2 regions of the Streptococcus sanguinis genome follow, and region 1 is predicted to be linked to the other one. Evidence: predicted binding sites of a transcription regulator. Region 1 holds the regulator's gene; the other holds the start of a gene.

Region 1 (3,899 bases):
ACAAGAACATCCTGCTGCTTTTCACGTTGATGCTGTCCAAGCAATTGGTAAACTTCCCATCTACCCTGACGAGCTAAGGATTGACTTTCTCTCTGCTTCAGCGCATAAGTTTCATGGTCCCAAAGGCGTTGGCTTCCTTTATGCCAAGAAGATGGATTTTGACAATTTCATGCACGGTGGCGACCAGGAAGAAAAACACCGGGCCGGAACTGAAAATCTAATCTCTATCACAGGTATGGCGGCGGCTCTGTCAGATAGCACGGAACATCTTGAGGAAAATCTAGCGCATGCGCAAGACTTAAAAGACAGCTTACTTGCTGACTTATCGGACATTAAACATTACTTAAATGAAAGTCAGCCAAGCTTGCCATATGTCATCAATTTGGGATTTCCCAATCAAAAGAATGACCTACTTCTGCTTCAAATGGATTTAAATGGCTTTTCCATTTCAACAGGCTCAGCCTGTACAGCCGGAGCTATACAACCCAGTCATGTCTTGCAGGCTATGTATGGCAAGGATTCCAACCGCTTGTATGAGTCCATTCGGATCAGCACTTCGGACCAAACGACTCTGCAAGAGATTCAATCATTTACAAAGAAATTAAAAGAATTTTTAGGAGGATAAGATGGCCTTTCAAACATCTGTTAGCTTAGCAAACTGTGAATATACCTATTCACTTCATCCAAATGTCAAGAAATTTACCTTGCGCGACAATACATTCGCTGAAAGCAAGGTTGGCAACTATGAACTCTCACGTCTGCTGGAATCTGTTCCCAACAGCGGAAATGGTTTTCTGCTGAAAATCATCGTCAATAAAGAGTTGAATGGTTTCAAAATCAACATCACTGACAAATCAGGCCTGCGCTTGGTCAATATTTTCAAATCAGAAGACCATCACATTATCCAGCAAGAATTTTATTTCTTGATGGATAGCTTGGTTGAAAGAAATATTTTTGAAAAGACACCACAATAAGCAAGATTCTCGCAATTTTGCTTTTTTGGTTTTGAATCTTCAAAATTTAAACGAGCTTGACTTCTACTTAGAACACTTGAAGAAAAGACTAACCGAACCCAAAGAAAGGATTAACAATGGTTGAACTGACCTATTTGGACTCATATAAGGTGAAACGAACACTTACCTATGAAGACTTCGACGAATTTCTTCTCGCCTTCTCTGGCTGTGTCACAGTTCCTGACTCGCTCAAAGTACTTTCCATCACTTATAATGGACACCAGCTGCCTTTTGCAGGGCTAATTGGGGACTTGTACCGCCAGATGTACCAGTTAGACCTTAGTCCCTACCAGGACTAAGCTTTTAAACACTATTATTCCCAGCAATTCCTGATTTTCTTTTTTAGTGCATTAAACATCCTTAATTAGTTGATTTTTTCACAAACTTCCTATAAAATAGAATTAGAAAGGTTGTGATTTTGTGAAAACTGAAAAAAATACTACAATTCCTCGAGCAACTGCTAAAAGGCTATCGCTCTACTATCGTATTTTTAAACGTTTTAATGCTGAGAAGATCGAAAAAGCAAACTCCAAGCAAATTGCAGAAGCCATTGGTATTGACTCTGCTACTGTCAGACGAGATTTTTCTTATTTCGGTGAACTTGGCCGCAGAGGATTTGGTTACGATGTCAAGAAATTGATGAACTTTTTTGCTGACCTCTTGAACGACAATGCTATTACCAATGTCATGATTGTTGGCGTTGGTAATATGGGACGTGCTCTGCTGCACTATCGTTTTCATGAGCGCAATAAAATGAAGGTTGTAATGGCTTTTGACATAGATGACCATCCAGAAGTTGGCAGCACAACCAGCGATGGAATTCCTATCTATGGAATTTCCCAAATCAAAGAAAAAATACAGTCAGGAAATGTGCAAACCGCCATCCTAACTGTACCTAGCGTAAAAGCTCAAGAAGTCGCATCTATCTTAGTTCAGGCTGGTGTCAAGGGCATTCTCTGTTTCTCACCTGTAAACCTATCCCTGCCTAAGGATGTGGTCGTCCAGTATGTTGACCTGACTAGCGAACTGCAGACTTTGCTCTACTTCATGAGAAAAAATGATTATTAATTTGAAAGAGGTATTAAACACTCTATGAGTAAACCTATTATTGGAATAACCGGAAATGAAAGAGAAATCCCAGACGATCACTTCATCCATATAAGCTATACAGCGACAGGATTCGTTGAGGGTGTCAAAGAAGTTGGCGGAATTCCAATGATTTTGCCAATCGGTGATGAAGAAATGGCTAAACAGTATGTTTCCATTGTCGATAAATTAATCATCACAGGAGGTCAAAATGTATGCCCTCAATTCTATGGTGAAGAGAAAACCATTGACAGCGATGATTATTTACTCAAGCGAGACATTTTTGAGTTAGCTTTAATCAAGGAAGCTCGCCGCCAAAATAAACCAATCTTCACTGTCTGCCGCGGAACCCAACTTTATAATGTCGCTTTAGGCGGTACGCTTCATCAAGATATTGAAGATCATTGGCAAGATAGCTCTGCTGAGTACACAACCCAAAGCATGGTGACCAAGAATGGTTCTATTCTGCACGAAATCTATGGACCAGCATCCGAAATCAACTCCTTCCACCATCAGAGTATCAAGGATTTGGCTACTGGCCTAGAAGTCATCGCCTATGATCCTCGCGATAAGATTATTGAAGCCATCACTTCTACTGATGGTAGTCCTTTCCTTGGCGTCCAATGGCATCCAGAGTTCTTGTTTGGCTCCAGAGAAGGAGACTTAGCTCTGTTTGATTATGTTGTCAATATTCTTTAAAAGCTTCTATTCCTAGATAAACTTCTGTTCTACTCGAATAGAAGTTTTTTATACTCAAGTAAATCGAATTATATTATATCATATCTGTCTCCTCTCGGTAGCTATAGTAGTTGCATTTGGACACAATCAAATGATCCAAAAGAACTAAACCCATCATCTCACATGCTTCTTTCATATGCTGGGTCACCTCATCGTCGTTTCTGCTGGGAACGACTGATCCTGATGGATGATTGTGTACCAGTATGATAGATGTCGCCAAATGTTTGAGAGCGTAGTGGAGAATCTCTCTTGGCTCAGCAATGCTTCTGCTTACCGTCCCCATGAAAATAGTCTGCTGGTGCAGAATTTGATTTTGACTATTAAGATAAATAGCAACCAAGCACTCCTGCCTCATATCTCCCAATTCCTGCTGCATCTTCTGGGCTAATTTTTGACTGCCCATAATCTGTTCTTTCTGCAGAACCTCTGCTCGGTTAATCCGACGCCCCAATTCGATAATGGCCTGCAGCTCCACAGCCTTAATCGGACCGATTCCAGAAATAGTCTGCAATTCCTGCAAAGTTAAATACTTAAGATCGTTCAAACTGGAAAGCGATGATAAAATTCTTTGAGAAACTTGAAAAACAGTTTCTTTTTTGTTGCCTGTTCTGAGAAAGATTGATAAAAGCTCCTGGTTGCTGAGTTTTTCAGCCCCTTCTCTCATCAAACGCTCCCGTGGCATCATGCTAATATCATCTTGAAATGAAATGCTATACATAGAAACCTCCTTACCTTATAATTCGGAAAAAGAGTAAAAATCAGCAAGAGTAGATACAAAAAATCTTTCGTCCAGAACAAATTTTAGATAAAAAAACACTCCAAAAGTAGAGTTCTTCCTAACCTTTGGAGTGAAATGTTTTTCGCCTTTAAATCTGCATTTGGTTATAAGACTTACTGAAAGATTCAAGAACTTCCTTAGGAGCCTTATCATACTCGACAGAACCTTCTAATGTTCCCTTGACAATAGTCCGGTTGGTTGCCGCAGCATCCTCACAAGTAACTAAAGTAATCTCTGTAACACCTTCTGTATCCTCAATCAGATCCGTTCGATCTGGAGTTACC
Region 2 (3,899 bases), 1.1 Mb from region 1:
AACCTTATTACGACGAAGATCGAGTTGTTCGATGATACGATCTAGGAAACCAAGCTCTACCATAGCATGGTCTGTAACGATCATGACACGTTCCACATCACGACATTTTTGCAGGTATTGGATAGAGTCACGCTCGAAGTAAGTTTTTGAAGGGAGTTTCATCCATTGCATATTATTTCTACGTCTTCCTACTTTTTTGATGTTCAAGAGATTCACAGCACTAACGTTATCACCAACTGAGTTGCGGCCATAAGATCCACAGCCCAAAGTCAGTGATGGCAGGAAGGCATTATAAACATCCCCGATACCGCCGAAAGTAGAAGGTGAGTTACAAATAACACGGATAGCACGAACAGCCTTACCAAATTCCTTAGTCAATTCTTCGTCCGCTGTATGGATAGCAGCTGAGTGGCCAAGACCATGAAATTCTACCATTTGACGGGCTTTTTCAACACCGTCTTCACGGGATTCAGACTTGAGAACAGCAATGACAGGTGACAGTTTTTCACGTGTCAATGGCTCTTTTTCACCAACTTCTTTACACTCTGCGGCCAAGATATTCGTGTCTTCTGGCACGCTGAAGCCTGCCTGCTCTGCAATCCAAGTAGCTGGCTTACCAACGATATCCGGATTGAGCTTAGCACCAGCACAGTTCTTGCTATTTGCCTTAGCACCGAAGCAGAATTCTTCCAACAGAGCTTTTTCTTTCTTATTTACAAAGTAAGTATGATAAGATTTGAACTCTTCTACAAATTCATCATAAACTTCCTTGTCAATGATAACAGCTTGCTCAGAAGCACAAACCATACCATTGTCAAAGGACTTAGACATAACGATATCGTGCGCTGCTTGACGGATATTAGCGGATTTTTCCACATAAGCTGGTACGTTTCCGGCACCTACCCCAAGGGCTGGTTTTCCGCATGAATAGGCAGCCTTCACCATTGCATTACCACCGGTCGCAAGGATAGTCGCAATCCCTTCGTGGTTCATAAGGGCAGAAGTTGCTTCCATAGATGGTTGTGTAATCCATTGCACACAGTTCTCAGGCGCACCTGCTGCAATCGCTGCATCACGAACGATTTGCGCTGCATGGGCAGATGATTCTTGAGCTGATGGGTGGAAAGCAAAGATAATCGGATTACGTGTTTTTAAGGAAATCAAAGCCTTAAAAATAGCTGTTGAAGTTGGGTTAGTTGTTGGAGTAATTCCGCAGACAACACCCACAGGCTCCGCAATCAAGGTCAAACCAGTCACATCATCTTCCTGAATAACACCGACAGTTTTCGTGTGGCGCATATTATTCACAACGTGCTCACAGGCGAAAAGGTTTTTAGTTGCCTTATCTTCAAAAACTCCACGGCCCGTTTCTTCATAAGCATGCAGAGCCAACTCACCATGGGCATCCAAAGCTGCTACAGAAGCCTTGGCTACAATGTAATCCACCTGTTCCTGATTCAGCTTTCTCATTTCCTCCAGTGCAACCAGACCTTTTTGCACCAATTCATCGACATGCTTTTGCGCTGCCAAAGCCTTGTCTTCTTGTTCTACCGTTTTCTTCTTTTCAGCCATTCTATTCCTCCAATGGTTTTGCCTTAGGTTAGACGAAGAACTCTAACCTTTGTTAAATATTTCACAATTCAATTATAACCCATTTAATGATTTTTGTAAACACTTTCACTTAACATTCACAAACTTTTCTCTATTAATTTGTGAAATAAATAACAAATTCGCCTATTTTACAGTCTATAATTTTAGTTATTGTGAAAAAATTTTTTACATTTTAAAGATTTCACATACTTTTACTTTCACATAATATATGAAAACGCTTTCTTTATTTAAATATAAAAAGCTCGGACGAACCGAGCTGATCTTTACTTTATAAACTTATAAAAGATGAACCTTAATTCCCATTTTTAATAATCTCAATCGTCATCATAAACACGTTCACCATGTATTTTGATATATTCTTCGCGTTTTCTATCCAACTCTTCCCAGATGGGATCGTCAATAGCATCAATCGTCTGAATTTCTTCCAGGCTCATCTCATTTGCTTCATCAAAGGTTAGAGATAAGATATCTTGGTGCTTTTCCTTGAATTCCTCGACTGTTAGCCATGTTTTCTTATCATCTTCACTGATTTGTCCATCAATAGCAATTGCAATTTCAAGCGCCATAATATACATAGCACGCTTATCAACTGTTAAAACATCCAAATAATTAGAAGCGATTCTTAGATATTTTCCCTTTTCTCTACCGTCGCTTTCATAACTTCCCTCATAATCCAAATCAATATTTTCATATTTTTGGGAATTTATTGCACTGCCACCTTTAACCTTGGCATCTTTCCAACGAGAGCCACTTGCTCCCCACTTATCTAAACGCAAAGATAAATAAAAGTCATTTTGCAACATCTCATCATCCCCGACATTTGAGAAACTTATTTTTTGACCATTTCTTTCTTTAAACCACATTTTCCATGCAAGTTCTCTGTAGCCAAATGACACTTTTCTAGTATAATCACCTTTTATATATAATCTCATACACTTCACCTAATTTCCGTAATAGTCTCGGTATCCTTTCCAGATTCTTTCTACAATTTCACTTTTTACACTTTTATCTAGGTTTTTAATCTTTTTAGTTTTATTCACCCAATCCAATATATCTGTTTTGCTGGATATACTATTAACATCTATAGATTCGTTAAGTGAATACCCCGACTTCCCACTTCCAGATTGAACCTGGAAAACTCCATCACCATTCGAACCACTCGTTGGCTCCCAATCTACACGAAGCTTCACTTTTCGATTTCCTACTCGGGCTTCAATTTGTTTACCACCTCTGCCAGAAATGGTCTTACTCGTCGGTTTATTTGCCTGCCAGCTGTTATAGTTACTAGCTGCACTGAGGGTAACTCCTAAATTCGCTGTATCAATTTCATAAAGAGTTCTAGCAACTGACAAAGTCCCATCTACAACTAGGCCTTCTGCAGTAATATACCCTGCTTCTACAGCAGCTGCTGCTACTAGCGCCGAGCCACCTCCAGTTAGTGGAGCCCACTCCAAAGCAAAAGCTGCTCCTAGAGAAGTACCAGCATAAATACCAAGACCAGCTAAAATTTCTACTACTCCCTTAGCCAAGTCAACAGAATTAGCTTCAAAATTTTCTTGAATAAGTTCTTGGTATTTTTCATTGACCATTCTCGTATAAGCACTATCATACTTTCCATTTTTTAGTACAGAAAAGTTATCATCTTTTTGATAATGACGATCCTTATAAGCTCTAAAATCAAAAATATCAATTATATTGCCTTCATTGTCAATCTTTAGAGTATGATTATAATCATCAACAATCTTATCCCATTCTGAACGCGGTTTCCCCTTTAACTTTTCCTTGAGTTGACTACGATAATAGGCATCCCCTTCATCCGATAGCATCATATTCCGAGAAGCTTCTTGAATCAATCGTTCTTTAGGCTCTAGATATTTTTTCTTCGAAATAGTCTGAATCTTCTGAGCCTTCATCTTAGTAGACCAACTCATATCTATGCCATCAGTAGAGTAATTACCCTCACTGTCTACCAATACCTGACTAAGCTGCGTCGCTCCTTGGATAGCTAAACCCAAAACCTGCAGACTATCTGTGAAATACTGGGACACCTGATCCACAAACCATTCCAGTTTGTCTATTTTTTCTTGAATTTCTCGAATACCGATATTTAGTTGAGTTTCAACTTCCATTAAAGCAGATGTCTGAGATAAAAGGTCTCCCAACTTACCTGTCAGCAGAGCTCCTGCATTACGGAAAAAATCTTGATTATCTGCAATCTGCTTTTCTACTTTTGCCAGTTGCTCATTTTTTATTTTCAGCTGTTCCTTCAGTAGATCCAAGTCCAATTC

The links. The regulator Rex, encoded in region 1, represses fermentation and respiration genes when NADH is low (regulators of the CRP and FNR family bind a similar motif). The targets are predictions, from matches to a motif close to TTGTGAANTANTTCACAA.
Region 2: the regulator Rex is predicted to act here: its motif matches at 1,622-1,639, upstream of adhE (bifunctional acetaldehyde-CoA/alcohol dehydrogenase).

The regions. Positions count from the first base shown of each region.
Region 1 covers NZ_CP054570.1:897,441-901,339, reverse strand. The annotation lists gene FOC72_RS04470 (cysteine desulfurase family protein) at 1-625, shown strand, start outside; gene FOC72_RS04465 (DUF1831 domain-containing protein) at 627-974, shown strand; gene FOC72_RS04460 (DUF4649 family protein) at 1,091-1,312, shown strand; gene FOC72_RS04455 (redox-sensing transcriptional repressor Rex) at 1,434-2,081, shown strand; gene FOC72_RS04450 (gamma-glutamyl-gamma-aminobutyrate hydrolase family protein) at 2,106-2,798, shown strand; gene radC (RadC family protein) at 2,872-3,555, opposite strand; gene FOC72_RS04440 (class A sortase) at 3,704-3,899, opposite strand, start outside.
Region 2 covers NZ_CP054570.1:2,038,457-2,042,355, forward strand. The annotation lists gene adhE (bifunctional acetaldehyde-CoA/alcohol dehydrogenase) at 1-1,572, opposite strand, end outside; gene FOC72_RS09855 (hypothetical protein) at 1,926-2,543, opposite strand; gene FOC72_RS09860 (LXG domain-containing protein) at 2,553-3,899, opposite strand, start outside.